2 regions of the Acinetobacter sp. CY05 genome follow, and region 2 is predicted to be linked to the other one. Evidence: riboswitches for the same ligand, from Rfam matches in the RefSeq annotation. Region 2 holds a riboswitch; the other holds the start of a gene.
What was found. Region 2 has a riboswitch for thiamine pyrophosphate ahead of AC5YCD_RS07615 (FAD-dependent oxidoreductase). Riboswitches for the same ligand answer to the same signal wherever they lie in the genome.
Positions count from the first base shown of each region.

Region 1: linked by a shared signal. The riboswitch ahead of thiC (phosphomethylpyrimidine synthase ThiC) and the one ahead of AC5YCD_RS07615 (FAD-dependent oxidoreductase) in region 2 are both predicted to bind thiamine pyrophosphate.

Region 1 is NZ_JCAKMW010000015.1:13,237-29,322, forward strand. Features, by position in the region: gene hemC (hydroxymethylbilane synthase) at 1-207, opposite strand, end outside; gene AC5YCD_RS11150 (LytR/AlgR family response regulator transcription factor) at 282-1,019, opposite strand; gene AC5YCD_RS11155 (sensor histidine kinase) at 1,065-2,219, opposite strand; gene argH (argininosuccinate lyase) at 2,210-3,637, shown strand; gene AC5YCD_RS11165 (oxidative damage protection protein) at 3,666-3,941, shown strand; gene phoU (phosphate signaling complex protein PhoU) at 4,589-5,311, opposite strand; gene abuO (multidrug efflux outer membrane protein AbuO) at 5,394-6,737, opposite strand; gene AC5YCD_RS11180 (hypothetical protein) at 7,051-8,037, shown strand; TPP riboswitch at 8,083-8,208, shown strand; gene thiC (phosphomethylpyrimidine synthase ThiC) at 8,298-10,157, shown strand; gene AC5YCD_RS11190 (NUDIX domain-containing protein) at 10,227-10,847, shown strand; gene cpdA (3',5'-cyclic-AMP phosphodiesterase) at 10,859-11,659, shown strand; gene dksA (RNA polymerase-binding protein DksA) at 11,874-12,386, shown strand; gene gluQRS (tRNA glutamyl-Q(34) synthetase GluQRS) at 12,446-13,309, shown strand; gene AC5YCD_RS11210 (zinc ribbon domain-containing protein) at 13,356-13,601, shown strand; gene ftsW (putative lipid II flippase FtsW) at 13,598-14,794, opposite strand; gene murD (UDP-N-acetylmuramoyl-L-alanine--D-glutamate ligase) at 14,809-16,086, opposite strand, start outside.
Region 2 is NZ_JCAKMW010000007.1:4,589-20,674, forward strand. Features, by position in the region: gene AC5YCD_RS07560 (ABC transporter permease) at 1-865, opposite strand, end outside; gene AC5YCD_RS07565 (lipocalin family protein) at 973-1,524, opposite strand; gene AC5YCD_RS07570 (MarC family protein) at 1,706-2,317, opposite strand; gene AC5YCD_RS07575 (choline transporter) at 2,314-4,359, opposite strand; gene betI (transcriptional regulator BetI) at 4,501-5,085, shown strand; gene betB (betaine-aldehyde dehydrogenase) at 5,096-6,577, shown strand; gene betA (choline dehydrogenase) at 6,587-8,236, shown strand; gene AC5YCD_RS07595 (UTP--glucose-1-phosphate uridylyltransferase) at 8,345-9,205, shown strand; partial or broken gene AC5YCD_RS07600 (UDP binding domain-containing protein) at 9,371-10,474, shown strand; gene pgi (glucose-6-phosphate isomerase) at 10,471-12,102, shown strand; gene AC5YCD_RS07610 (phosphohexomutase domain-containing protein) at 12,133-13,497, opposite strand; TPP riboswitch at 13,655-13,762, shown strand; gene AC5YCD_RS07615 (FAD-dependent oxidoreductase) at 13,848-14,771, shown strand; gene thiS (sulfur carrier protein ThiS) at 14,768-14,965, shown strand; gene AC5YCD_RS07625 (thiazole synthase) at 14,967-15,725, shown strand; gene AC5YCD_RS07630 (ThiF family adenylyltransferase) at 15,725-16,086, shown strand, end outside.

The DNA.
Region 1 (16,086 bases), on a different contig from region 2:
AAGTAATGCAGCTTCTAATTCTTTGACAAATAAACCTTTACCGCCAATTTTTGCCAATGGGGTATCTAAAATTTTGTCGCCCTGAGTGACAAACGTCACTAACTCCACGGTTAAATCCGCATGTAAGCGCTCTAAACGTGCACGAATATGCTCTGCTTGCCAAAGTGCAAGTGGACTTTGTCGAGTGGCAATTTTCAGGGTTTTCATAGGCTATTAAATCTTTATTGCAATATGTTTAAACTTAACCTGATCCCTTAAAAATGCAAGCAGATTTATTGCTTTTACAACTTTTGAATACGTTCCCGTAGATGAGGTAAATGCCGACGACTGACTGCCAAACGTTCCTCTAAATCACGACAACGCACTTGATATTGCCCTGCACCTAAAATTTCTAAGCCTTCTAAATAGGCAATAGAGACCAACGCATTACGATGAATGCGAATAAATTGATCAGCAAATTCTTGTTCTAAATCTTTTAAGGTTTCGTCTATGAGTACACTGCCATTTTTATGGCGTACCGTGACATATTTTTGATCCGCTAAAAAATAGTAAATATTTTCTAAGGGTACCAGTTCCACTCCGCGGTGGGTTTTTGCCGCAATCTGCTGGCGTTTTACTTTAATTTCGTCCATATATTCTTGTTGTTTTAAAAGGCTCAATTGAGCTTGGTTAATTTTAGTTAGCCGCTCCAAAACCCGCTGCAATTCCTGTTGCATAATCGGTTTTAATAAGTAGCCATCTGCCATCTGAAATGCATCTAAAGCATGTTCATCATACGCGGTACAAAACACAATTGCTGGCATAGGATCAAGTTCACGCAAATACTCAGCACAACTTAAACCATCCATTTCAGGCATTTGTATATCTAATAATACGACATCTGGTTGATAAAGCTCTGTCAACTCAATTGCTTGCTTACCATGGCTCGCCACCGCCACCACCTCATGCCCAAGCTGTTCAACCAATCGTGACAGACGCTGTGTTGCCAAAGCTTCATCGTCACAAATTAGGATGTCCATGTATCCTCCTTTTATCCAAAAACTCGATTTAAAATGTGGCGTTTATTATTTTTTATAAATGTATTGCACCACTGTAGTAAATATTCCAGCACCTGCATAGTTCTGAAATGTTACCTTTTCCCCAAAATATGCCTCAAGGCGCTGTTTTACATTGTCTAAAGCAATACCATGACCACGCGTTTGCCCTAACTCAGATGCCACGTATGGATTGGTAATAATAATATTAACTTGTTTTTCACGTATTTCGATTAAAATCGTAATTTGGCTTGGGGCTAAAATCTTTTCTACCCCATGGCTAATGCTATTTTCTAATAAAGGTTGCAAGGTTAATAAAGGAATTTTAACCTCACGAGCTCGTTCTAAATGCACAAATTTCCATTCGACATTTAAACGCTCAGCTAAACGCACTTGCTCAATGGCTAAATAACGCTGACATAATTCAATTTCATCTTTGAGGGGGACTAATTTTAATTCTTGTAAACTGGCGCGAAATAAACGTGATAAATCTATTAACATTTGTTCAGCTTTGTCAGGATCAATGCTAATTAAACTTAAAACATTATTTAAGCTATTAAATAAGAAGTGTGGCTGAATGCGTGCTTGTAAGGCTTGAATACGCGCTTTAAGTTCACTTTGCTGCTGACGTAACCATTGTTCGCGCAAAAATACATAACGAAAGCAAAATAATCCCAGTAATACCCCATAACTTAAATGTAAGCTTAGGCCCTCAAACAAAATCCCCCAGTGAAAATCTCTAAAACTCCAATGACTGCCCCAATACATTAAAAAATTTAAACTTAAGCTGGTGAAAAATACGATACCCTGTAATAACCCAAAGCCCGTGATTAAGTTTTGACTTAAAGATAAACCAGCCAGCTTGGGCTGCATTTTTTCAAAACATGCGACAAAACTGATTAACACCCAATTGATATATAACGCATATTCTAATAAACGCATGCCACTTAAATTGGCCCAACCACGTGATTCGGCAAGGCTTAATAACATGGCCAAAATATTGCTGGCAATAAATAGCTCAATTAAATGTTGCCAACGTTTGGTTTTCGTAAAAAAATAAGCAAATTGCGTTGTATCTGACGCAGACGCAACAGTTTGAAAGTCTTCTGTGTGAGCAAGCCTTTTTGAATTTGTTATACTCGTTGTTAAATCACTGCTTTTTTTATTGAGCCGACATGACCACATCTTCTAATTCCTCAAATACACAAGCCCAAACTTCAGGCATGTGGGGCGGCCGCTTCTCAGAAGCGACTGACGCATTCGTTGCAGAATTTACCGCATCTGTACAGTTTGACCAACGTTTTTATAAACAAGATATTGCAGGTTCAATCGCCCATGCGACCATGCTTGCTAAAGTTGGCGTTTTGACTGAACAAGAACGCAATGACATCGTTAACGGCTTAAACCAAATTAAGGCTGAAATTGAAGCAGGTCAGTTCGAATGGCGCATCGATTTAGAAGATGTGCATATGAACATTGAATCGCGTCTAACGCAGCGCATTGGTATTGCAGGTAAAAAGCTTCATACAGGTCGTAGCCGTAACGACCAAGTGGCAACAGACATTCGTTTATATGTACGTGATGAAATTGATGCCATTCTGCAATTGTTGCAAAAACTACAAAAAGGTATTTTAGGTTTAGCAGCTCAACACACCGACACCATTATGCCGGGCTTCACGCATTTACAAACAGCACAGCCTGTGACTTTTGGTCACCATTTAATGGCTTGGTTTGAAATGTTAGTACGTGACTCTGAGCGTTTAATTGACTGCCGTAAACGTGCTAACCGTATGCCACTGGGTTCAGCTGCGCTTGCAGGTACCACTTACCCAATCGACCGTGCTTATACAGCTGAACTTCTAGGTTTTGAAGCTGTAGCTGAAAACTCACTTGATGCGGTGTCAGATCGTGACTTTGGTATTGAATTTAACGCTGCAGCATCGTTAATTATGATGCATTTATCACGTATGTCAGAAGAAATGATTCTTTGGACATCAGCACAGTTTAAGTTTGTGAATATTCCAGACCGTTTCTGTACTGGTTCTTCAATCATGCCACAAAAGAAAAACCCAGATGTGCCTGAGTTAATCCGCGGTAAAACTGGCCGTGTCTATGGCGACTTAATGAGCTTACTTACCCTCATGAAAGGTCAACCATTGGCTTATAACAAAGACAACCAAGAAGACAAAGAGCCATTGTTTGATGCCATCGATACCGTTCGTGGTTCACTCATGGCCTTTGCTGACATGATTCCAGCACTTGTGCCAAACGTAGAAGTTATGCGTGAAGCTGCGCTACGTGGTTTCTCAACTGCAACTGACCTTGCCGATTACCTAGTGAAAAACGGCGTAGCTTTCCGCGATGCACACGAAATTGTCGGTAAAGCTGTAGCCCTTGGTGTCCAAGAAGGTAAAGATTTATCTGAACTTAGCCTTGAGCAGTTACAACAGTTCTCTGACTTAATTCAAGCAGATGTCTTTGAAAAAGCCTTAACTTTAGAAGCATCAGTAAATGCACGTAACCATATTGGTGGTACTGCACCAAATCAAGTGAAAGCTGCTATTGAACGTGCATATGTACGTTTAGAAAAACTTTACGCTTAATTGCTCAATCTATAATTGGAGTATTGATATGTCTCGACAAGTATTTTGCCGTAAATATCAACAAGAAATGGAAGGCTTAGCTTTTGCACCATTCCCAGGTGCCAAGGGTCAAGAGCTCTTTGAAACTGTTTCTAAACAAGCTTGGGGTGAATGGTTAAAGCATCAAACCACATTGATTAACGAAAAACGTTTAAATGTATTTGAAGCAGATGCCAAAAAGTTCCTTGAAGAACAACGTGAGAAGTTCTTTAACAATGATGAATCATTGGAAAAAGCTGAAGGCCTAAAGCCTGAAGAAAAGTAAGAAACTCTCTTATTTTTTGTATCACAATAGCTTAATTGTGCATAAGCTCTAATAAAAAAGAGCCTTATCAGAGGCTCTTTTTTACTTTAACATTTATCTACACTTTGCCTATAAAAAATCTAAGCATGCTATTTTAAATAGATTCAGTTAATTACTTGGAAAAAATGCTTTCTAAAAATTAAAGCCACTGCCTGCCATTTAAAAATCGCTGCTGGCTTCAGTTTGAAGATGTTTATCACTTATAAACATTTAAATAGTTTGAGATGATAAAGAACTCTATTTGATGTTTAAAAAACACACAACCCAACAATATCACGCTCTTTTAGCTCTAGATCACAATGTGATTAGCATCACAAACCATTATTTAAAAATGGTGGTTTATGTATATTTAGTGCGCAATATATGATTTATATTACACATCAGATACATATGCATATAAAACACAACAATCCTACACAATAAGCCACAATACAAGTAAATGAGTTATTTATATACTGAACCTTATTCAGAAAATGCTTAGCTTTTTCTCAAAAGTTTTAAATTTTACTCCCAGATTTTCCCCCAAAAATCTGGGATTTTTTTATCTATAACTTTAACAAAATGCTATAGCCATTAAAAATCAGCTTGTTTTTTTCTCTACCTGCAACTTAGCGTTTATGTACTTTTTCTTCAATTTCTTGCAAGCTGGTATGACGTACATCCAGACCTTTAACCATATAAATCACTTGTTCAGAAATATTACGGGCATGATCGCCAATTCTTTCTAAAGAACGTAATACCCACATGACATTAATCACGCGTGAAATATGACGTGGATCTTCAATCATATAAGTCATTAAGGTACGTGTTGCAGATTGATATTCACGATCAATATCTGCATCTGCTAATAAAACACGTAATGCCTGGTCGATATCTAAGCGTGCAAAAGCATCAAGCGCTTCATGAATCATCACCCGCACTTGGTTACCAATATGACGAGTTTCCATATAGCCACGTGGTGAACCACCCTCTTCACACAAGTTTTGTGCAATACGGGCAATTTTAGCCGCCTCATCACCAATACGCTCTAAATCGGTATTGGCTTTACTCATGGCAATCACCATACGTAAATCACTCGCAGCAGGATGACGACGTGCCAAAATTAAAGTTAAAGCTTCATCAATTTCACTTTCGAGTTTATTCACGGCGTTGTCTTTAAATTGTACTTCCATCGCCATAGGCGCATTAGTGTCAAGTAATGCATGAATCGCATTGGTGACTTGTTGCTCCACTAAACCACCCATGGTCATAAACTTGGTGTTTACGGCTTGCAATTCTTCATTAAATTGCGAAGAAATATGGTGATTTAACACAGGATTAGTTGGGCTCAAAGTCATCACTCCACAGCATGTTTACGACATCAGATTGGCAGCATAGTATTAAAGCGTGCTTATATGACCATTCTATGACAAGTTACTTTTGCACCAACCACATATTTAATTGTTTTAGATCATCTTCATTGAGTTGTCCAATGGCTGCCTTTAGGTTTAACACATTGATTAAATAATCATACTGGCTATTCAAATAATCTTGCTGGGCTGCAAAAGCATTACGCTGTGCTAAGAGTACATCTACCATATTTTTTAAACCTTCACGGTACTGCGCCTGTGAGGCTTTAGCCACATTTTGTGCTGATTGCATAGCAGCTAAACGTGCTTGTAATTTCGCTTGATCCGTTTCAACTTGCATATAGGCCTTACGCACATCACTATTGGCTTGGCGACTGGCTGCTTCTACTTCAGCCATGGCTTTTCTTAGGTTGACGTCTGCTTTTTCAATATTAATTTTAGTGCGTCCACCAGTAAAAGCATTCCAATTTACTTCAACCCCAACCTGATCAAACTGGCCATCACTAGCAAGCACACTACTTGGACTTTGTTGGTTATAGCCATAACTCGCAACTGCTGTCACTTGTGGCAACCGCGCTGCTTGTTCAACACGTTTACCATCTTGAGCATATTGCTGTTGTAAACGTGCTTGCTGCAACTGTAAATTTTGGCTTTGAGCCAATTCTTGCCAAGCACTTAAATCTGCTGGATAGGGCTTTTCAAAGTGGAAATCTTGACTTAATACCGCTAAATTTTCACGATAAGGTCCAATTATCTGTTCAAGCTGCTCTTGAGCCAATAAGACTTGCACCTGTCCCGCAATACGATTGGCACGTGCATTTTGATATTGCGCATCTGCTTCACTGACTTCACTGCGTGCTACTAAACCTTCACGTAGTTTAGCTTGCATCATATTTAACTGTTCTAATAATGCTTTTTCTTCCTGCACGTGGGCTGCGGTTAACGCTTGCTGTCTAAGCACATTAAAGTAAGCTTGAGCAGTATTTAAAATATGCTGCTGCTGTTGTAGACGTAGTGTTAGTTCACTTAAGGAAATTGAAGTTTTCACTTGCTTTAAACCTTGCCACGCATCCCAACGAAACAGCGGTTGTTTAGCCGTGACTAGCGCTTGCCGAGTTGTTGAGGAACTCGGCATTAAATTCTCACTCTCAAAACCAGGAACATTAATTAGGTTATTATTTTGATTATCTTGGCTTTTGCGGGTGATATTGGCATTCACGGTAATTGTTGGGAATAAATTACCTTTCGCCAAACCCAAATTAAGTTGATCGACTTGATACTGCAATTGATTGGCTTGCCAAGTGGGGTCATTTTTTTGTGCCAACTGATACGCTTCAACTAAATCCAAAGCATAGCTGCTAGGTGCAACAAGTATTAAGCTGGCAAGAAATAAAAGTTGTTTTTTCATGAATATGACCTACTCAAGCATACAAAGACAGCGTAAAAATTTAGGGATTGAGCATCAAACCCAATTGGGAATTTAGGTACATTTTTAGCGTATTTTTTACATAACTTAGCTTTTAAAAACACAACTTTTCCATAAAATGAGCCAGCAGCTTATGATTTGTGTTAATAATTAACCAAATCGCCTCAGAATACTACATATTGCTAGCATCTCTGAATATACATATATTGCAAAATACGCCTATTCATTGGATAACAGTCGCGGTCTTATGCTTACAACATTGTCCTTACCTTATTTCACAAGGTTATTCTTACCAGTGTTGTGTGCACTTAGCTTTAGCGCTTGCCAACCTTCAGAAAAACCCGTAATTCCAGACTCAGCACCGTTAGCTCACAGCACCAAACCAGAAAAAGATCTCAATACACTATGTGATAATCTAACCCAAGATATGCAGCAGGTAGATCATCAACGTACAGTGCTCGCGTTACAGGAAATTAATCAAAATCTCAAAGTTTGTCTGCCGCTTATGACCACTCAACAACAGTTAGATTTACTCGACATTTCACAACATATGTACGAGAATTTTTTACTGGTTGAGCGTACACCTGCCCAGCAACACGCTTTTGAGCAGTATGTAAATGGTGCGGGTACACATCCCACACTCCATCAACAGTATTTTGATCAAATGAGCGTCCGTGACCAGTATTTAGTCAAGCATCAAGGTCAAGCCTACGTTGAATTAATTACTTTGAGCGATGGCTATGTCGGTTATCGTCGCAGTCCACAGTATTTAGCACGTATCTTTGCACCGTATTTACCTGAAGCTGAACAGAGCTTTATTCAAGCCTTAGCCAATCAAAATAGTCAGCCTTTATTTAATCAACACAGTCTAGAAGTTGAGCCTTTGGTTGTGGCCGAGCGGGCTTTATTTTGGGAAAGCTATCTTGCCAGCTATCCAAATAGTCGCTATAAAAACGACGCTCAGTATTTATATCGCGCTTATAGTCAGTTGTTATTTACTGGCACCCAAAGTGATCAAGTCTCCAATAGTTATAAAGGGATTGACAGTATCGACCCACAGAGTCTCGCGGCAATTCAATATATTAGCCGACAATCAAATGCGACTCTTGCCACACAAGCCACGAAATTTTTAAACTTTATTGAGCGTGATTTTGAACTGAGCCACAGCAGTTTGGAACAAGAACATCAAGCCGCTGTTGCAGCACTTACAGATGAACTGGATTTAGTGCCAGTAAATTTACAGCGCGGTAAAAATTGTTTCTTAGATGCGGTGTGTATTTAGACATTAACACTATTAGTGTTGTTTTTTTAGTCCTGTTACACTGCAAGTCGCTTGACGGAGCGCGAGTAACTGACTCGCTGAGATTTGGTCAATGTAATTTTACATTTAATCCAAAGTACCGTTGAACCTGATCAGGTTAATACCTGCGTAGGAATCAAGCCACTAAAAACTTATGCCTTTTTGATATGCCCCATCTTTGGGATATATCTGCCACGTTTTTGGTCGTGCTTGATTCGTTGATATTGCAAAGGATCATGGACATGAACCCATTAACGAATCTTCAAGACGCGCTCATTGCGCAACATGAGCAAGACGCTCAAGACCTTCACCGTATCTTACCTGCCTCTAAAAAAATCTATATCCAAGGTTCACGCCCTGATATTCAAGTGCCGATGCGCGAAATTCAGCTCAGCAGCACACCAACCAATTTAGGTGGCGAAGATAATCCCCCACTTTTGGTTTATGACACTTCTGGAGCATATACCGACTCCACCATTAAAATTGACTTAAACCAAGGCTTACCCAATATACGCGAGGCATGGCTTAAGCAAAGGCATGATACCGAGGTGTTAGAGCAATTAAGCTCTCGTTTTGGTCAAGCACGCTTACGTGACATTAGCACTGCTGAGATTCGCTTTCGTCATCTACAAAAGCCGCGCCGTGCTAAGTCTGGTCATAACGTGACCCAAATGCACTATGCCAAACAAGGCATCATTACCCCAGAAATGGAATATATCGCCATTCGCGAAAATCAGCGCCAACATGCAGGCACAGATCTGCGTCAACATGCAGGACAAAATTTTGGTGCTAAAAACTTAACCGAAATTACCCCTGAGTTTGTACGTCAAGAAGTGGCCGCAGGACGCGCCATTATTCCTGCCAATATTAACCACCCTGAATGTGAACCCATGATTATTGGGCGTAATTTTTTAGTCAAAATTAACGCCAATATCGGTAATTCAGCACTGGGGTCTAATATTCACGATGAAGTGGCTAAAATGACATGGGCAACCCGTTGGGGCGCGGATACCATCATGGATTTATCAACGGGTAAAAATATCCATGAAACCCGCGAGTGGATCATTCGCAATTCCCCTGTGCCAGTGGGTACTGTACCCATCTATCAAGCCTTAGAAAAGGTTAATGGTGTGGCAGAAGATTTAACATGGGAGATTTTTAAAGACACCCTAATTGAACAAGCCGAACAAGGCGTAGATTACTTTACTATTCATGCAGGGGTGTTATTGCGTTATGTGCCGTTAACCGCCAATCGCTTAACGGGTATAGTCTCACGTGGTGGTTCGATCATGGCACAGTGGTGTTTAGCACATCATCAAGAAAACTTTTTATACACCCATTTTGATGAAATCTGCGAGATCATGAAAGCCTATGATGTTTCATTTAGTTTGGGCGATGGCTTACGTCCAGGTTCTATTCAAGATGCCAACGATGAAGCCCAATTTGCAGAACTAAAAACGCTAGGTGAACTCACGCATCGTGCTTGGCAACATGATGTACAAGTCATGATTGAAGGTCCGGGGCATGTGCCTATGCATATGATTAAAGAAAATATGGACTTACAACTTGAAGTCTGTGGTGAAGCTCCTTTTTATACTTTAGGCCCGCTTACCACAGATATTGCCCCAGGCTATGACCATATTACCTCAGCCATTGGTGCGGCCATGATTGGTTGGTATGGCACGGCGATGCTGTGCTATGTCACCCCCAAAGAACATTTAGGTCTGCCCAATAAAAAAGACGTTAAAGATGGGATCATTACCTACAAAATTGCTGCACATGCTGCCGATCTTGCCAAGGGTCATCCAGGGGCGCAAGCGCGTGACAATGCCCTATCTAAAGCACGTTTTGAATTCCGCTGGGAAGATCAATTTAACTTAAGTTTAGACCCTGATACTGCGCGCAGTATGCATGATGAAACCTTACCCAAAGATGCACATAAATCTGCACACTTTTGCTCTATGTGTGGTCCTAAATTTTGCTCCATGAAAATTAGTCAAAATGTGAGGGATTATGCAGAAAATCAACAAATTGCTGCGGGTTTAAAACAGATGCAAGATCGCTTTATAGAACATGGACAAAAAATATACCACAAGTTATAAAAAGCATTTTGCCTGTTGTTTAATCTCAGTTAGGATGAAGTAAGACTTTACTTCATCCTGACTGTAACTATGAATATTATTAAACAGGCCACCTATCTTAAAAACGAAGTCAAAATTGAAAATCGTGAACACGTTTTTCGCGGCTTTATTCAGGTTGAAAAAGTCAGTCTACGTCATCGTCTGTTTGGACAAGATCACTATAGTAAAACCTTACAGCGCGAACTCATTCATCGCCCTGAAGCAGCAGGCGTACTGATTTATAATGATGCACGCGCACAATTTGCCTTGATCGAACAATTCCGTGTCGGTGCACTCGATGATGCCCATTCCCCTTGGCAATTGGAAATTATTGCTGGCGTATTAGATGCTCAAGAACAACCAGAAGACTGTTTATACCGTGAAGCTTTAGAAGAAGCGGGTTGCAGTCTATTTGACCTACAACATCTATTTAGCTTTTATCCTTCCGCTGGTGCATGCTCCGAATTGTTCCATTTATATGTAGCGCAGGCAGAATTACCTGAAAATGGCTCGATTTTTGGTATGCCTGATGAAGGCGAAAACATTCAATTACACGTTTTTAATTACTCAGATGTCACGCCCTTACTCACCACTGGTCGCTTAAAAAATGCGCCAGTCATTATGGCATTGCAATGGTTGCAACAACATATTAAAACCCTAATGAATGTCTAAGAGGGGCAGATATGAATACAGCATCTGTAATGACTGAGTTAACATTAGTACATATTTCTGACACCCATTTAATGGCGGATGCTGCGACAGATTTTGTCAGCATCAATCCTGAACAAAATCTTTTAAGTGTATTGGCAGATATTCAACAGCATTATCCTGAAGCAAACGCCTTACTACATACGGGTGATTTGGCTCAAGAAGCTTGTACTAAAACCTATCAACGTTATGTGCAGCATGTACAACGTTTAAATATTCCTTATTTTCATGTACCCGGCAACCATGATGATGTGGCCTGCTTCCCATTTTATCAGCAACAAAATAGTGCACATGTGATTGAACTTGGTGCTTGGAGCTTGGTGCTACTCAATAGTGCAGTACCCAATCAAGTCGATGGTTGGGTAGACTCTCAGCAATTACAGCAACTTGAACAGATTTTGGCTGCGCGCCCTGAGCAATATATTGTCATTGCATGTCATCATCATCCTTTTGCGATGCAATCACACTGGATTGATCAGCACAAACTAAAAAACACTGAAGCCTTAACCGACCTATTAGGCCGACATAACAACGTTAAGCTGGTGTTATTTGGACATGTGCATCAAGAATCATGCCAAACATGGCAACACATTGCTTTTTTTTCAACCCCTTCAACTTGTGTGCAATTTAAACCAAAAAGTGAGGATTTTGCGCTTGGGAACGAAGCGCCTGGTTACAGAGTCTTACAGTTAAGAAGTGATGGTAGCTTTCACACAGAGGTACATCGACTTACACATTTACAACAGAATATTAATGTTGAAATTTCAGGTTATTAACTTTTCATTTTCATTTTTTTGTTTTAAGTTATGGCTTCCGATGGACACGTGATACTTCGAATCCAAGCATCAAAGACTATTAAAATACAGAAAAAGTCTATATGATGACGACCCCCGAACAGCACAACGCGATTTGGGGTGGATAACAACATCGCATATCACCATATTTTTTTGTGTGTATCGAATTACATACATATGATGAGGAATGCCCTATATGGCGAATGACAACCAAAATCAAGTCTTAGACGAACAAACCGACGTTGTAAAACGTGTACGTAAGACCAAGCCAAAGGCAACTGAAGGTGGTTCTACTGCTAGCCTATTTGGTATCGAGCCTTATCAGCCTAAGAAAAATGAAGAATACATGTCGGAAGGACAGCTTGAGCATTTCCGTCAAATTTTATTGGCTTGGAAAGCTGAGTTAATGTCTGAAGTGGATCGTACCTTAAACACCATGCAAGACGAAAACACTGCCCTCCCTGACGTTAACGACCGTGCAACGCAAGAAGAAGAATTTGCGATTGAATTACGTACGCGTGACCGTGAACGTAAATTGATTCGTAAAATTGAGCAATCGATTGAAGCGATTAAAAACGATGATTACGGTTTCTGTGAAACTTGTGGTATTGAAATCGGTTTACGTCGTTTAGAAGCACGTCCAACTGCAACTTTGTGTATTGATTGCAAAACTTTAGCTGAGATTAAAGAAAAGCAAAATAACGGTTAAGCATGTTATTCAATAATCCTCCCCTCACCCCTTCTTTAGTCAAGGAGGGGGATAACAGGATGGCTTATGTCGGCCGGTTTGCGCCCTCGCCAACCGGCCCTTTGCATTTTGGTTCACTGCTCACCGCTGTGGCCACCTATTGCGATGCACGTAGCCAAAATGGTCGTTGGTTAGTGCGCATTGAAGACACCGACATTCCGCGGATTTATCTCGGCAGTGAAGCGCATATTTTGCGTTGCATTGATGCCTTTGGCTTTGAGCCTGATGATCAGATCATCTTTCAAAAAGACCGTTTGGATATTTACGAAAGTGTTTTGGCTGATCTACACGCCAAAGACTTAGTCTATGCCTGCCAATGCACCCGTAAGATGCTCGGTTCTAATCATATTTATCAAGATACCTGCCGCAATTTACAGCTCCCCTTTGCCCATCAAGCAATTCGTTTAAAAGTTGCAGATGTCACCATCTGCTTTGAAGACCGCTTACAAGGTCAACATTGCTCGAAGCTCAAAACCGATTTAGGTGATTTTGTATTAAAGCGCCGTGATGGCATTATTAATTATCAATTGGCCGTGGTGGTGGATGATTATTTGCAAGGTGTGACCCATGTGGTGCGCGGTGCAGATTTACTCGATAACACCGAACGTCAGATTTATCTTGGTGGATTACTCGGTTATCCGCGTTTAGATTATATGCATTTGCCGCTTGCGATGAATGATCAAGGTCAAAAGCTGTCTAAACAAAATTTGGCTCAAGCACTAGAGATCAATCAAGCACCTCAACTGTTACAACAAGCCATTCAGGCACTTAAACAGCCCCACGTTGATGTGGATCATCCACAAGTCATGTTAGCGCAAGCCATTGCACAATGGGATGTGAGCCGTATTCCGCATCAAATTGAGTTACAAGGTCATTACCTATAAAGCCATCTTCTAGGTTAAGCTAGTTAAAAACCATGAGGGGAAGACGATGTTTTTTATTTTTGGTGTTGGGCCTAAAACCAAAGTTGTTGAAAAAAATATGTTTGTTTGTCCTGTCTGTCGCACACATACATCCTATGAACTTAGACAACAGCGCAACTATTTTTCTTTATTTTTTATTCCGCTTATTCCACTGTCTAAAGCCAAAGCTGCTTTTGTAAAATGTTTAAACTGCGGCACCGAGATGCCGAGCAATGTCTTACAACATGCTCAGCAAAAGGGTCCGTTTGATTAGAAGCTCGACTCTTCTCGACTTGGGTTAATGCCCTGTGTTTGGCTTTCAACTTTAAGAACTAAGCTGATCATCACCGCACACATAATTAAAGATGAACCACCATAACTAATAAATGGCAAGGTTAAACCTTTGGTCGGTAGTAAACCCATGTTCATACCAGCGTTTACTAAAATCTGTAGCAAGAAAATAATCGCCACGCCATACACCAGATAGCCAGCACGTAAGTACTGGTTACGTAAGGCACGATGAGCAATCTTGATACAGCACGCCAACATAGTAAAACTTAAGCACATTAAAACCGCAAAGCCAAAGAAGCCAAATTCTTCGGCAAAAATCGCTAGCATAAAGTCAGTGTGCGCTTCTGGTAGATAAGACATTTTTTGCATACTATGCCCTAAACCTACACCAAAAAACTCACCACGACCAAAGGCCATTAAGGCATTTGACAGCTGATAGCCTACACCTAACTGATCATCCCACGGATTGGTAAATGACATCAGACGTTCAAAACGATATGGCTCAAATAGGATTAATGCCACAAAGGCCAATAAAATCACTACAAAAGCCACCGCGAATTGAATAATTGGCGCACCTGCTAAGAAGAAAACACCAAGCATCATTAAGGCAATTACCACAGTTGCGCCCAAGTCTGGCTCTAAAATAATAAAGCCCACGGTGAGCAGCATCACCACGCCTAAACGAAACAGGCCTGATATTTTACTTCTCACTTCTTCTGAACGGCGTACCACATAGTCTGCGGTAAAGATCGCCATGGCAACTTTGGCGACTTCAGTGGCTTGCAAAGTAAAACCTGCTACCCGAATCCAACGGGTTGAACCATTCACTTCGGTTCCGACCACCAAAACTGCGCCCAGTAGCAAAATGGTGGCAATCCAAATGCTAAAGGCATTTTTAAACCACATTTCAAGCGGCACACGGTAAGCCAACAGGGCTGCGACTGCAGCCACCACAATAGAAATTCCGTGGCGCATCACATAATGAAATGGATTTTCATGTAAACGGTCGGCATAGGGCATAGATGCCGATGCGACCATAATCGAACCAATACACAGCAAAGCTAAGACACAGAAAATTAAAGTATTACGTACCGTAATTTGCTCAGGCACTTTTGGTGCAATCTGATCATAACATTGTTGTATTTTGGCAATGGTTGTCTGAGCAAAGCCCACCATAGCGATTTCCTTTTTTATTGTGCTTGTGGCAGTGCAGCAACGCACGCAACAAATGCCTGACCACGTTGGCCATAGCTCTTAAACATATCCAAACTTGCACAGGCAGGTGAAAGTAACACCACATCATTTGGCTTGGTATGTTGCTGACAGACTTGTACTGCTTGTTCTAAAGTATCCACGTTGACAAGTTCGGTCGTGCCTTGAATGGCTATTTCAATCAACTGACGATCTTGACCCATCAATACCGCAACTTTGGCATATTTGCTTAAAGCATCACGTAGTGCATTGAAATCCTGCCCTTTACCTTGACCACCTAAGATAATTGCCACTTTGCCGCCTTGTGGCTCAATCGCTGCACCTAGACCATCAAGTGCCGCCAAAGTTGCGCCAATATTGGTCCCTTTAGAATCGTTGTAATAACGCACGCCATTGATTTCTTGCACAAACTCACAGCGATGCTCTAAACCTTTAAAGGTTTTTAAAGTCTCTAGCATAGATTCAAGCGGTAAACCCATCGCTTCGCCTAATGCTAAACAAGCTAAAGCATTGGCAATATTATGTGTGCCTTGAATATACAGCTCAGAACTTTGAATTAAACGTTCACGACCACGCGCGAGCCACATGCTGCCGTTGTCTTCACGTAACACACCATATTGATTCAAATCAGGTGCATTTAAGCCAAAGCTTTGCATTGTTGTGCTATCTGGTACTAATGGACGCGTTAATGAATCATCACGGTTAAACACCACTTTTTTCACACCTTGGAAAATGCGGTGTTTTGCAGTGTGATAGCCCATCATATCGCCATGACGATCAAGATGATCTTCACTCATATTAAGCACAACGGCAACTTCAGCATTTAAATTAGAAGTGGTTTCTAATTGAAAACTCGAGAGCTCTAGAACATACAGCTCAGGATCATCTTTGGTTAAATCTAAAGCTGGACGACCTAAGTTACCGCCCACTGCGACTTTTTTGCCTGCATCTTGTGCCATTAAACCAAACAATGTAGTCACGGTACTTTTGGCATTAGAACCAGTAATCGCAACAATGGGTTTATCTGTGGCACGGCGTAAGATTTGAATCTCACTGACAACTGGAATACCTTTGGCCATAGCTGCTTGAATTTCATGTAGTTTTGGATCAAGCCCCGGACTAATAATAATTTCTTCTGCTGACAATAAAAGTTCTGCATCAAACTTGCCAAAGCTGGTTTGTACCTCTTCTGGAATTTGGTCACTGCCTGGCGGATTGGCGCGAGAGTCGGTTACGGCAACGCGGTAGCCTTTTTC
Region 2 (16,086 bases):
CAATAATTAAAATTGCAGCAAATACGTTGTCGAAATTTTGGTAGCGGGCTTGTTGGGTAATAAACCAGGTAATCCCTGAGGTGCTTCCAATCAACTCTGCCACAATTAAGTAAGTCCATGCCCAGCCCAGTAATACCCTTAGATCTCGGTAAATATCAGGCAAGGCAGCAGGAATCACCACATGAAATAAGCTTTTGATTTTATTGGTGCCTAAGGTAAAACCCGCCTCGATGAGACTTTTATCGACGGCTTTGGTGGTGTTGGCAATAATTAGGATTTGTTGAAACAAAGTACCCACCACAATAATGGCGATCTTGGGTGCATCATTAATGCCCAAAATCGCGACGGCAAGTGCGCCAAAGGCAGGGGCTGGCAAATAACGAAAGAATTCAACAAAAGGTTCTGTCAGTTGTGACAAGGTTTTAGAAAAACCACACAAAATCCCTAAAGGAATACCAATCAGAGATGAAATCAAAAAGGCACTAAACACCAGTTGAATACTGTGCCATAAACTCTCATGAAACCATGGCGCATTGTCTTGCGCTGGAGCAGTGGTAAATGCGGTGACTAACGCTCGTGCAACCTCATGCGGTGCAGGCAGATAAATCGGATTGCTGAGTAGACCTTGAGGTGGCTCCAAGCCTTGATCCACGGCAATTTGTGCTTGCTGATAGAACTCTGCCCGATCTACACGGCTGTCGACTTGTAAAAAAGCACTACTACCTGCATCAGTAATGTGCACTTGAGGATGCCAAAACATAGGTAGATAGCTAATGGCACACCACATCAAAATTGGAATCAAAAAGGAGCCAAATCCAAAGAATATTTTCTTTTTTTGGCTGAGTTCTCTTGCAACATAACCCATAGCTTTGCCTTTTAGTCATACTTTTTTTAAAAAACGTAATACTAATAAGCAAAATGAATGCCATAAAAAAAAGCAGCCTAAAGGGCTGCTTGTTCAATCTTAAAGCCTTATTTGGCTTTATAAGGTGTATAAATCACATCACTAAGATCATAACCCATCGATTGCGCATAGTTTAAGTACTCTTGTACCACTGCTTTGTTTGGCTCTGGATCACGAGATAAGACCCATAAATATTTTTTCTTTGGCTCACCCACTAAAACAGTTTGATAGTCTTGGTCAATTTTTAACACCCAATAATCACCACGGGCAATCGGAATCCAACGAATCGCTTTGGGTAAGAAGCTGACTTTGAGTTTTGAGTTTGCAGGGGCATTTTGCACATAAGCTTCGGCTGTTGATTGTTTCATGCTGCCATCTGCTTTATAGCAGCGGTTATCTACATTGACGTTACCTTTGCTATTTAAACTGTAGTTGGCCGTCACGTTGTACGCACAGTCCTTTTGGAAAGTTAAAGGCTTACGTGCCACTTCATGCCATTGACCTAAATATTGATTTAAATCCAATTGATCTACGGCTTTGACTGACTCATTGGCTAAAGCTGGAGTAATCATACTTGCAGCAAGGAATGCACCAACAGTTATTTTTTTCAATTGCTTCATGTATTTATCCAAGTGGGTTGTTATTTGGCTATCATGCTGAATTTCATCTTTAATTGCATAGGGTAAATCACTTACATTTGTATACTTATTGTTCCAAAAACAGCTTAAGTGTTTTATTTTTAAAACTTATTTTTTTATATATCTATTAATAAAATACTGCAAAATGCACATAATTGGATATCTAGCCCTGCCAAATACCTAAAATGCCGGTCACAATCATATCAATGGCAATGGTACCAATGAGTAGGGCGGCCAGTCGCCCGACAATATCCACATACAAATCGATATAGCTGGAATAACGGGTTTTGAGATGATCATGTGCATATTTCATTAAGATTAACAAACTACAACTGAGCAAAAGTGTCGAAGCAATCACAGCTACGGTATGTGCAAATGGCAACTGCACACCCGTAATAACAGCAGCACTGATGGTTCCTGGACCAATCATAAACGGCATGGCAATGGTGCCAGCCAAATGCTGTGGCGCACCGCGCATGACGCCAATGGTATCCGCCCCCTCAAATACATAGCGATAACCAATCACTAAGAAAATAAGCCCACCAAAGATTTGAAACGATTCAAAACGAACATGCAGGACATCATTAAAAAAAGCTTCTCCGGTTTTTGCAAAAATTGTGAAAACAATCAGACTAATCAGACTGCCTTGGATCAACGCTTTGCTAAAGGTCGATGCATCGGTGTGGCGGATAATGCCGAGCATATAAATGCTCATTAAAAATGGGTTGAGTAAGGAAAAAAACAGCGCAAAACTATGTAACCACGGACTGGTCATGTATGTTCTCCTTCATGTTCAGGAAAGAGCGGGCGTGTTCCGGGACTACTACGATTGATATGAAGAAAGTTTAGATGACGCTCATATTTATCCAAGATATCGTTAATCACCTGTTCTTGACTGTAACCCACCAGATCATTGCCTTGAGAGCCTTCAAATAAATAGCTTTCTAAACGATAGTAATATTTTTCAGTGCGCTTACCACGTTGACTAAAACTTGGTGCGATATAGCGTACCGGCCAAATTTGATAAACGAAGTTTTCTTCTGCCTCTAAGGCAATCTGAATATCAAGATGATATAGCTCAGGTTCATCTTCTAGTGCGGTTTGAGCAAGCTGTACGCTGATACCACGTAATTCGAGTTCGTCTGCAACCGCACGCATGGCCGGTTGGCAAACACGATCTAACATTCCACGGGTTTGGCTGGCATTTGGATGTTGCATCACGCGCGTTAAGCGTCTTCGCCAATTGGAAATATCCACATTACCGACCACAGGTGCGGCACTGGCATAGGTACTGGCTTGTCGAAAATCCTCTAAACGCAAAGACTTAAATAACCCTGCTGCTACAAAGAAAATCACAAAGCTAAAAGGTAAGCCCATAATGATGGTGGCATTTTGCAGTGCTGTAATACCATTGGTCATCAACATGGCCAAGGTGAGTAAACCAATGGTAATGGCCCAAAATACACTTAGCCATCGTGGTGAATCATGATTAATATTACTAAATTTAGTGGTGAAATTACCTAGCACCAGCGCGCCGGAGTCCGCTGAAGTGACATAAAAGAGTAGACCTGTAATGGTCGCAACGCCGGCAATAAAACTAAAAAATGGGTATTGTGCCAGTAGGTCGTAGAACCCATGGGCAGGATTAGATAAAACCGTTTCAGCGAGTTGTTGATTGCCTTCAAAAATGACATTGTACAATGCACTATTACCAAAAATAGATAACCAAGTGAGGGTAAATAACAATGGAATAATGAGAGTACCGGCCACAAACTCACGAATGGTACGACCGCGTGAGATGCGGGCTAAAAATAAGCCTACAAAAGGCGACCATGCAATCCACCATGCCCAGAAAAACAGTGTCCAACTGTTCATCCACTCCTTAGGTTGCTCAAAAGGAAAGCTGGTCAAAGACAGTTTGGGGAATTGACTCAAATAGTCACCAAAGTTTTGAATCAATGCAGCCAACAAAAACTCGGTATTGCCTAACAATAAAATAAACAGCAATAAACCCACGGAAACATAAATATTAATTTCCGAGAGAATCCGTAAACCTTTATTGACCCCTGTCACGACAGAAATAATGGTAATAATCACCGCAAGTGCGATCAATGCAGTTTGCATCCAAAGATTTTCAGGTAAGTCAAACAGCACATGCAGACCGTAATTCAGCTGTACCACCCCAATACCACAGGTGGTGGCAATACCAAAAATAGTGCCTAGCACGGCTGCGGTATCGACCGTATGACCAATCGGACCATGAATGCGTTTACCAAAAATGGGATACAGCGCTGAGCGAATGGTTAAAGGTAGGTTATAACGATAACTAAAGTAACCGAGCGCGACGCCCACTAAGGCATACATACTCCAGCCAGTAATGCCATAATGAAACAAAGTCCACACTAAACTTTGCCGTGCTGCTTCATAGGTTTCACCGCTGCCCACAGGTGGATTCATATAATGTGATAAAGGCTCCGCCACGGAGAAGAACATCAGGTCAATACCAATGCCGGCTGAAAACAGCATGGCGGACCAACTGAGTAGGCTAAATTCAGGTTTAGAGTGCTTAGGGCCAAGTTTAATTTCGCCATAACGAGAGCAGGCAATAAACACCACAAAGACAAAATACAGCGCTGCAGCCAAGAGGTAATACCAACTGAAGGTGCGGCTGACCCAATTCAAGGCATGCAAAATGCCTTGATTAACAGGTTTATTAAAAAAAATAGTAATGATAGAAAAACATAAAATCAAAAAAGCCGAACAAAAAAAGACCACTTTATTGAGTTGATCACGATTTTCAGGTTGTTTGTTGTCCATCACGCGTTAAATCGCACCTTTATTATTTACAAATTCACAGCAATTTAGAATTGCTCCTGTCCATAGCTTAAGACTATGATCTTTTTTAATTGAACGTTCAATTAACAAAAAGTTTTTAAATGTAAGTGTAAAGGAAACGCCATGCCTAAGGTGGGAATGCAGCCGATCCGTCGCCAACAGCTCATTGAGGCGACCTTAAGTGCAGTGAATGAGCTTGGCTTTCATGATGCAAGTATCGTGCAAATTGCACGGCGGGCAGGGGTATCAAGCGGCATTATTAGTCATTATTTTAAAGATAAGCATGGTCTGATTGAGGCAACCATGCGCTATTTACTCAAACAGCTCAGTCAAGATGTGGCACTGTGTTTAGCCCAAGCCAAACCGACCGCAGAGGCACGCTTATATGCCATTGTGGCCGGTAATTTTTCCCAATCGCAAGTGGAGCATGCAGCTATGAAAACATGGCTGGCTTTTTGGGCCAACAGCTTACATCACCCTGACTTACAGCGTTTACAGCGCATTAATCATGATCGTTTACATTCTAATTTAAAACATGAATTTGCCAAACAACTCACACCACAAGCTGCCGATCATGCTGCACGTGGACTTGCCGCGTTAATTGATGGTTTTTGGTTACGCGGTGCTTTATGTCCCCATGCATTTGATCCCGATTTAACCTTACACCTTTGTCACGACTACATCCAACAACAGCTTAAACAGATTTAAGGAAGCCTTCATGCCAAAATTTGCCGAACAATATCCGTATATTAACGGTCAATATGATCAAAAAGCGGGCCGTAAAAGTTTTGAAAGTATTAATCCAAGTAATGGTGAAGTTCTTGCTGTGCTGTATGCATGTGACCAGCAGGATATTGATCACGCTGTCAAAGCCGCACAAGCCGCACAACGTGATTGGGCCAAGCGCCCAGCCATTGAACGTGCCCGCATTTTGCGTAAAGCAGTTGATTTACTCCGTGCTCGTAATGATGAATTGGCCGTACTTGAAAGTTTAGACTCGGGCAAAGCCTTCAGCGAAACCTCTACGGTTGATGTGGTCACGGGTGCAGATGTCCTTGAATACTATGCCGGGCTTGCACCTGCGTTAGAAGGCCAGCAAATTCCGCTGCGTGATAGTTCGTTTGCTTATACCCGTCGTGAACCCTTGGGCGTGGTGGCGGGCATTGGCGCATGGAATTACCCAATCCAAATTGCATTATGGAAATCTGCACCTGCACTTGCTGCGGGCAATGCCATGGTGTTTAAGCCGAGTGAAAATACATCATTAACGGCACTCAAACTTGCTGAGCTGTATGTTGAAGCAGGTTTACCCGCTGGCTTATTCAACGTGGTGCTGGGCGGTGGCGAAGTTGGGGATGCGCTCAGCCGCCATCCTGAGATTGCTAAAATTTCATTTACTGGTGGTATTGTGACCGGTAAAAAAGTCATGTCGAGTGCAGCTGAATCGAGCCTTAAAGAAATCACCATGGAATTGGGTGGTAAATCACCTTTGATTATTTGTGAAGATGCCGATTTAGATCTGGCCGCTGATATTGCCATGATGGCCAATTTCTTTAGTTCTGGCCAAGTATGTACCAACGGTACCCGTGTCTTTATTCCTAAAGCCTTGCAAAGTGCCTTTGAAGAAAAACTCTTACAGCGAATCCCCTATATCAAAATTGGTGATCCATTAGCAGCAGGAGTTAACTTCGGTCCACTGGCCAGTTTCCCGCATATGCAAAAAGTGCTTGATTATATCGAGCAAGGCAAAGCCGCAGGTGCACGTGTGGTGACAGGCGGCCAGCGCTATCAAGAAGGCGCATGTGCAAAAGGTGCTTTTGTTGCACCCACCATTTTTAGTGATTGTCATGATGACATGTCAATTGTAAAAGACGAAATTTTTGGTCCTGTGATGTCTATTTTGACCTATGAAACTGAAGAAGAAGTCATTCGCCGTGCCAACACGACCACTTATGGTTTAGCAGCAGGCGTAGTTTCTCCAAATTTAGCCCGTGCCCATCGTATCATTCATCAAATTGAAGCCGGTATTTGTTGGATTAATACTTGGGGGGAATCACCCGCAGAAATGCCTGTTGGAGGATACAAGCACTCTGGCGTGGGTCGTGAAAATGGCCTCACCACCTTATTGGCTTACACACAATTAAAAGCCGTGCAAGTTGAGTTAGCCCCCTTTCAATCGATCTTTCGTGCCCAGGACTAAGGCGGTGTAATGCAATATTTTGATTATATTATTATTGGAGCAGGCTCAGCGGGCAACGTCTTGGCTGCCCGCCTGACTGAAGACCCTCAAGTTCAAGTGCTGTTATTAGAAGCTGGCGGACCTGATTACCGCTTAGATTTTCGCACCCAAATGCCAGCCGCTTTGGCCTATCCCTTGCAAGGTAAACGCTATAATTGGGCCTATTTAACCGACCCTGAGCCTTATATGAACGGGCGTCGTATGGAATGTGGACGCGGCAAAGGTTTAGGTGGTTCATCACTGATTAATGGCATGTGCTACATTCGCGGCAATGCCATGGATTTAGAACAATGGGCCAGTTTAAAAGGCTTAGCGCATTGGCATTATCGTGCCTGCCTGCCTTATTATAAAAAAGCTGAGAGCCGTGACATTGGTGGCAATGACTACCACGGAGATTCAGGGCCAGTCTGTGTAGCAACGCCTAAAAACAACAATAACCCCTTATTTCACGCCATGGTAGAGGCTGGGGTACAAGCCGGTTATCCACGCACCGATGACTTAAATGGCTACCAACAAGAAGGCTTTGGCCCTATGGATCGTACTGTGACGCCACAGGGGCGCCGTTCGAGTACTGCTCGCGGTTACTTAGATTTAGCCAAAACGCGTGACAATTTAACCATTGTGACGCATGCCATGACCAACCGTATTTTATTTTCGGGTAAAACGGCGATTGGTGTAGAGTATATTCAAGGTCAAAATACCCAAGCCCCTATACAAGTTTTTGCTGATCGTGAAGTTTTACTCTGCGCAGGCGCGATTGCATCACCGCAAATTTTGCAACGCTCAGGCGTAGGGGCAGCCCATGTGCTAAAAGAACACCATATTGATGTGGTGCAGGATTTACCTGGTGTTGGGGAAAACTTACAAGATCACTTAGAGATGTATTTACAGTATCGTTGTAAGCAACCTGTGAGTTTGTATCCTGCATTGAAATGGTATAACCAACCTAAAATTGGTGCAGAATGGTTATTTTTAGGTACAGGGATTGGCGCCAGCAATCAATTTGAAGCAGGGGGCTTTATTTGCTCATCTGATGAGTTTACTTGGCCAAATATTCAGTATCACTTTTTACCTGTGGCGATTAACTATAATGGCAGCAATGCCATTCATGAACATGGTTTCCAAGCCCATGTGGGATCTATGCGTTCACCCTCACGAGGCCGCATCCGTTTAAACTCCAAAGATCCGTTTGCACATCCGAGTATCTTGTTTAATTACATGAGTCACGAGCAAGATTGGCGTGAATTTCGTGATGCCATTCGCATTACCCGCGAGATCATGCAGCAACCAGCCCTTGATGAGTATCGTGGCGAAGAAATTAGCCCAAGCCGTCATGCCCACAGCGATGATGAACTCGATGCATTTGTACGTCAGCATGCTGAAACGGCTTATCATCCATGTGGCAGCTGTAAAATGGGGGAGGATGATCTCGCTGTGGTTGATGGCTTTGGCCGTGTGCATGGGGTGGCGCAATTACGGGTGATTGATGCATCGATCATGCCGCTGATTATTACGGGTAACTTAAATGCAACCACGATTATGATGGCAGAAAAATTAGCTGATCACATTCGGGGCAAAGCGCCTTTAAATGATGCACAGGTCGACTTCTATCACCGTTAAATCGTTATTTTTATTGTTTTTCCTGCTACTTTTTGTAAGTGATGCATGAACTTTCAACATTTCATATTATGGTTGAAAGCACCTATAACAATGACGCTAATTTTAACAATGATAAAAAAAGCTGTATTACCGGTTGCAGGTTTTGGAACTCGCTTCCTGCCTGCAAGTAAAGCCATTCCCAAGGAGATGGTAACCATTGTTGATCGTCCTGCCATCGACTATGTGGTGCAAGAGGCCATCGCTGCAGGAATTGAGCATATTATTCTTGTCACCCATGCCAGTAAGGGGGCGATTGAAAATTACTTTGATCGCCATGCTGAGCTTGAGCAATTACTCACCCAAAAAAACAAGCCAGAATTGCGCGAACGTTTACAGGTCATACCCGAACATATTCACATCACCAGCGTACGCCAAGGCCAAGCCTTAGGTTTAGGTCATGCCATTTACGCAGCACGCCATTTAATCGAACCTGACGAAGCATTTGCCGTTTTGCTCCCCGATGTGCTGATTGCAGGTGATCAGGCTGATTTAAAAGATATGATTCATGCCTATGATCGCCACCATGCAGCGCAAGTGATGGTCGAAACAGTAGATGCCTCTCGTGTCGATCAATATGGCATCGTGGCGCTACAAGGGGACTTAGCGCCAGGGCAAAGTGTTGCCATGCAGGGGATTGTCGAAAAACCAGCGCTTGATCAAGCACCTTCTCAATTGGCCGTGGTCGGGCGATATATTCTGCCCGGTCAGATTATGCAAATCTTAGCAGACACACCTGCTGGACAAGGCGGTGAGATTCAACTCACCGACGCTATTGCACAGCTGGATCATGTAGAAGCGTATTTGATGCAAGGGCAGAGCTTTGATTGTGGTAGTCAATTGGGCTATTTACACGCCGTTCTACATTATGCCCATCACCATCCAACTTTTGGAGCTGCCTTTCGTGAGTTAATCAAACATTATAATAATTAGAGGAACCGTATGAAAGTTGCCGTATTTGGAAAAACGCTCTATGCCGGCGTCATCAGTGCCTTATTAGCAGAATCAGGTCATGAAGTGTATTGGTGTGACCACTTGGCAGAAGATTTTAATCTTGAAGATAACTTTGATGATCCAGTTTTAAAACTCATTATTGTCAAACAAAAACAACAAGGCTTTTTAAACTACTGTTATTTTGAAGATTTAGATTTAGATATTGATGCCTACTGGTTTTGTCTGGGGCCGCATGAACAACAACAATCGCTCTCATTAGCACAGCGTCTCAAACAACGTCCCTTAATTCATCCAAAACTCATGATCAATACCGCAACCTTTGGTCTATATGGCACACAGCGCTTACAACAGATCCTAGAAGATGATGAGTGGGTGTATTTACCTGATAACATTCGTGAAGGGGATGCATTGGGCAGCCTCACCGATGCAGAGCAACTGATTGTGGGGTGTGATTGTGGTCACAGTTTAAATAAATTACAAGAGTTGTTGAGACCGCTTTTTCCACTGCCACAGCAATACGTCTGTATGCCCATTTTAGACGCTGAATTTAGTAAGCTCAGTATTTCAGGCATGCTCGGTTCCAGAATCAGTTTTATTAATGATTTGGCAGCAGTTGCTGAAAAAATTGGCGTAGATATTCATCACGTACGTTCTGCCATGGCTGCCGACCCACGTATTGGTGGGACCTATTTGTTTCCAGGGGTGGGTTTTGGGGGAGAACACTTCTCACATGATATTTTAACGTTGACACGGGCTGTGGCAGATGCTGGCGGTAAAAGCCGCTTACTCGAGCAAGTCTGGGAAATCAATGAAGAACAAAAAGAATTCATGTTTCGTAAACTGTGGCGTTATTTTAATGGCGATTTAAATGGGAAAACTATTGCCATTTGGGGTGCATCCTATAAAGAAAATACCGCAAGCGTACACCAGTCGCCTATTCATCCGATGCTCACCGCCTTATGGTCACAAGGCGCCATAGTGCGTTTACATGATCCTGCAGCATTAGATGCCATTTCTCGGATGTATGGCGAACGGGATGACCTGATTTTATGTGATCAACAATATGATGCCATTATTGGTGCACATGCTTTATGTGTACTCACCCCTTGGCGTCAATACTGGAGTTTAGACTATCGACACTTGCTGAATCGCATGCAGCATCCTTTATTGCTCGACGGACGCAATATCTATCGACCTGAATATGTCAAAAATCAAGGCTTAGCTTATATCGGGGTAGGACGTAAATGACCAGACAAGAACAACAACGTTTAAAACATTTAGCCGATCAAATCCGCCAGCAACATTTGCATGATTTATTTCAACACGATCAACAACGTTTTGAACGTTTATCCCTCCAGCACGAACAAGTCATTTTTGATTTTAGCAAGCAACGCTTAAATGACAATATACTGGATGAACTGATTCAATTCGCTGAAAAAAAACAGCTCAAGCAGTGGATTGATCGTTTATTTTCAGAAGAAAAGATTAACTATACCGAACAGCGTGCTGCCATGCATTGGGCACTGCGTTTGCCTGAGCATGGCACACCACATCAAGACTTAGCGCAAGCAGTGCATGAGCAATTACAACGCATGTTCGCACTGGTGGAACAAATTCATGCAGGGCAATATCGCGGCGTGACCGGAGAAGTGATTCAAGACGTGGTCAATATTGGGGTCGGGGGCTCAGATTTAGGCCCCGTTATGGTCAGTCATGCCTTGTCAGATTTTAAACGCCAGACCGCTAAGGATTTAAATCTACATTTTGTCTCTACCATGGATGGCAGCCAACTCTCTGATATTTTGCATAAATTACGTCCTGAGACGACCTTATTTATTATTTCGTCTAAATCCTTTACCACCATAGATACGCTCTCCAATGCACAAACTGCACGGCTATGGTTAGAGGCAAGTTTGGGAGAGGCTGAACTCTTTTTAAAACATCATTTTGTTGGGGTGTCTACCCGAGCAGATAAAATGACAGCTTGGGGCATCGCGCCTGAAAAACAGTTTTTACTTTGGGACTGGGTAGGGGGGCGTTATTCACTGTGGTCATGTATTGGCTTACCCATCGCCTTATCCATTGGGGTCGGACATTTTAAGCGCTTACTTGCCGGTGCGCATTCCATTGATCAACATTTTCAATTGGCCGATTTACGTCATAACATTCCGGTTCTCATGGCTTTAATTGGGCTTTGGAATATTAATTTCTTACATATTAATACCCATGCTGTACTGCCCTATGACGGTCGTTTAAAATACTTTACCTCCTATTTGCAACAGCTTGAAATGGAGTCCAATGGCAAATCTATACAACGTAATCATCAACCGGTGGAAGTCAACACTTGCCCAATTATTTGGGGTGAAGTCGGACCCAATGCCCAGCATGCGTTTTATCAACTGCTACATCAAGGTACCAGTAACGTCAGTTGTGACTTTATTGCACCTATTCATCGTTATGATGACGAACAATTTGGCCATATTGAAAACGCGGCCTCACTGGTGGAGCAGCACTATTTGGCGTTGTCAAACTGTCTCGCACAATCGCGTTTATTGGCATTTGGCAACCATGCTTTAACAGAACAAAACCTGGCCGATTTACCGCTGTATAAACATTATAGTGGTAATCAACCCAGCAGCACCTTATTGATCAAGTCTTTGGATCCTTATTCATTGGGTATGTTAATTGCACTGTATGAACATAAAGTGTTTGTACAATCGGTGTTATGGAATATTAATCCTTTTGATCAATGGGGAGTAGAAAAGGGCAAAGAAATAGCCAATGAGTTATTGCCTGTGTTAACCCGAGAACATGCTGACTTATCGCATTTAGATGCCTCAACGCGCGGTTTGATACAAACGATTCAAATGTTCTAAAGCAACGCATGGCGAAGGCCATGCGTGATGTTATGATGTGCTCTCAATCAATTCGCTTAAGAGCTGCACATAATAATCCAGAGGCTGAGTTGCTTGCTCTTGATTGATTTCAATATTCAGTCTGAGTAAGGGTTCGGTATTTGAGGCTCTGACATTAAAACGCCATGTTTTAAAATCAAAACTTAAACCATCGGTTGTATCTAACTCAGGCTGATCAGCTGAGAAATGCTGGTGTAAGGCCTGCATGGTGGTGGCTGCATCTTTGACCGTAAAATTGATTTCGCCACTACAAGGGAAACGCTGCTGCATGACTTGGGTGAGTTCAGATAAGGGGCGCTGTTTGGCTGACAATAAGTTCACCACCAATAACCAAGGGATCATACCGCTGTCACAGTAGCCAAAATCACGGAAGTAATGATGGGCACTCATTTCGCCGCCATAAACTGCATTTTCTTCACGCATGACCTGCTTCATATAGGCATGCCCAGATTTAGACTGAACTGCAATGCCTTGATAACGCGCCACAATATCCAATGTATTCCAGATTAAACGTGGATCATGCACAATCTTTTGCTGGGCTTGTTTTTGTAAAAATGCTTCTGCCAATAAGCCGACCAAATAATATCCATCAATAAACTGGCCTTTTTCGTCAAATAAAAAGCAACGATCAAAATCACCATCCCAAGCCACACCAAAATCAGCTTGATGTTCAAGTACCGCAGCTGTTGTCGCATGACGATTTTCAATCAACATTGGATTGGGAATGCCTGTTGGAAAACGACCATCCGGTTCATGCTGAATTTTAATCAGTTCAATAGGAAGATGTGCTGCTTTAAAACATTGTTCCAAAGCATCCACCGCATGCCCAGCTGCGCCATGTCCGGGATTGGTGACAATTTTTAAGGGTCGAATCTGTTGATCCAGATAGCCCATAAGATGGGCGGTATAGGCAGGTAAAATATCATAGGCTGTGGTTTGACCCTGTGCTTGCGTAAAGGCAAACACGCCTTGTTCAATAAAGGCTTGAATGTCTTTTAATCCAGTGTCCATACCAATAGGACGTGCGCCTTTGCCCACCAATTTCATACCATTATATTCAATCGGATTATGGCTGGCGGTAATTTCAATGCCACCATCAATATCCAAGGCAAAAGCCGCAAAGTAGATTTCTTCGGTACCGGCTAAACCTAAGTCCAGTACGTCGACACCTGCATCGTTTAAGCCGTGAATCAAGGCTGTTTTGAGCATGGGGCTACTTAAACGAATATCTGCACCCACCGCAATACAACGTGGTTTAAAGATTTCTGCATAAGCGCGACCCAAGGCATAAGCAAATTTAGGGGTAATTTCTGTGTCTAGTTTCCCCCGAATATCATAGGCTTTAAAACAAGTCATTTTTATCTATCTATTTAATTTATATTAGAAATTAAGCTAACAGTGTTTTTAGATACTTTGGGTAAGTAATCATTATTTTTTGTTAAGCAAAAAATAGCCGCATTTTTAGCCCTACAGATTGCTTGACAAGCTGCTTAAAATTTAACTAAATAGAGACACTTTTAGGCAGGGGAGTCTCCAATAGAGACTGAGAGGCTAGTTGAGCTAGCGACCCTTTGAACCTGACCCAGTTAATGCTGGCGTAGGAAGACCATCTTAATACGGCCTGTGCTTTTAAAGCCAAGTCCGTCTTTTCCTGTACGTCGCATGGGTCTCTTGTCGGAGATCAACATGTTTCTTGAGTTATTGATATGAGCCACTGGTCAATTTTGGGCAGTGGCGTCACTGCCTTATGTGTGGCAACAGCCTTACATGCTCACGGCGAATCGCTAGAAGTGATTTGCTCAAATACGCATGCCATGGCTTCACATTTTGCCGGTGGTATGCTGGCACCGTTTTGTGAGGCAGAAGCTGCACCACATTTTAAAGCTTTATACGATTTTGACGCGATTGCTTGGTGGCAGCGCTATAGCACACAGGTGGTGCAACAGGGCACTTTGGTCTTAGCAAATAAGCGTGATCATGCCGAGTTGCAACGTTTTGCCACACGTACGACACAGCATCAATGGCTGAACCCACAGTGCCTGGAGCCTGAGTTGGAACATGTACAGCATGCCTTGTTTTTTAAAGATGAAGCCCATTTAGATCCACGTTTGGTCTTAGCTGAGCTCAAAAATAATTTAATTCAACAAGGCGTCGCCATCCACGCTGGCCAGCCCAGTGGCAGAATCATTGATTGCCGTGGTATTTATGCGCAAGATCAAATTCCCTTACGTGCAGTACGGGGTGAAATGCTGATTTTAGAGCAGCCGGAGTTACATTTTTCCCGACCCATTCGCTTATTACACCCCCGTTTTCCCTGTTATTTAGTACCACGTGCACATGGTCGCTTTATGCTAGGGGCAAGCATGCTTGAAAGCGATTCGCGTCAGCCCATCACAGCACGTAGCATGATGGAATTACTCAGTGCAGCTTATAGCATTCATCCTGCATTGGCAGAAGCTTCTATTGTAGAAACAGGTGTTGGGTTAAGACCAGCTTACTCAGACAATATTCCAAAAATTGCTTATCAACAGCAGACCTTTTACGTCAACGGCATGCATCGTCATGGGTTTTTATGTGCACCATGGCTGGCCGAACAACTGATTCATCAACTTGCAGGGAGCACAGTATGAAGATTTATTTAAATGGTAACCCAATCGACACGCACAGTGAAAATTTAAGCCAACTACTTGAAGAACAGCAGTTTGACGGTAGCGCAGTGGCCACGGCGGTTGATGGCAACTTTGTTCCACGCAGCCAATATACAACCACCTTATTATGTGCTGGGCAAAAAATTGAAGTCCTTGCACCAATGCAAGGAGGTTAACATGCAGGTTTATGGTACAACGCTAAAATCACGTTTATTGTTGGGCACAGCCGGTTATCCTTCCCCGGATTGTCTTCTACGCGCCATTCAAACTGCGGATGTTGATGTCATTACCGTCAGTTTACGCCGTGAAGGCACAGGTGGGCAGGGCTTTCGTGATTTACTCAAGCAAGTCAACTGCCGATTTTTACCCAATACAGCAGGCTGTTACAGTGTCAAAGAAGCGGTCACCACTGCACATATGGCACGTGAAGTGTTTAATACCGCTTGGATTAAACTTGAAGTCATTGGGCATCCAGACACACTCCAGCCCAATCCATTTGCCTTGGTCGAGGCAGCACGGATTTTAGCTGAAGATGGCTTTCAGGTATTTCCCTACACCACAGATGATTTAATTGTGGCTGAAAAACTCTTAGATGCAGGCTGCGAAGTGCTGATGCCTTGGGGAGCACCGATTGGTTCGGGTCAAGGTTTATGCCATCTCGATGCCTTAAAACGAATGCGTCATTATTTTCCCACCACGCCGCTGATTATTGATGCAGGCATTGGGGCACCGAGTCATGCTGCTTTGGCCTTAGAAATGGGGTTTGATGCGGTATTGCTCAATACCGCCGTTGCGCAGGCCCAAGATCCTGTAATGATGGCACAGGCTTTTGCCGCTGCAGTACAGGCAGGCCACTTGGCATATCAGGCTGGGTTAATGCCGAAACGCGATCTTGCCCAAGCCTCGACACCACTTTTTGGTTTGGCGGAGTTCTAATGTTAGACAACGCACGTTATGCCAGACAAATACAATTACCACAGGTGGGAAGCTACGGCCAACAGCAATTACAAGCTGCGCGGGTCTTGGTGGTTGGAGCAGGAGGATTAGCAGCCTCACTACTGCCTATTTTAGCGGCCAGTGGTGTTGGCTATTTACGTATTTATGATGCTGATCGCGTGGAGCTTTCCAATTTGCATCGGCAGATTGTATTTCGTATGGCCGACCTTGGCGCATTTAAAGCCATTGCTGTTGCGCAGCACTTAAAGCAACTGAATCCTGAGATTGATATTGAGCCCCGTACTGAGCATATACACAGCAGCAATCTTGCAGCAGCACTGCAAGACATTGATCTTGTGGT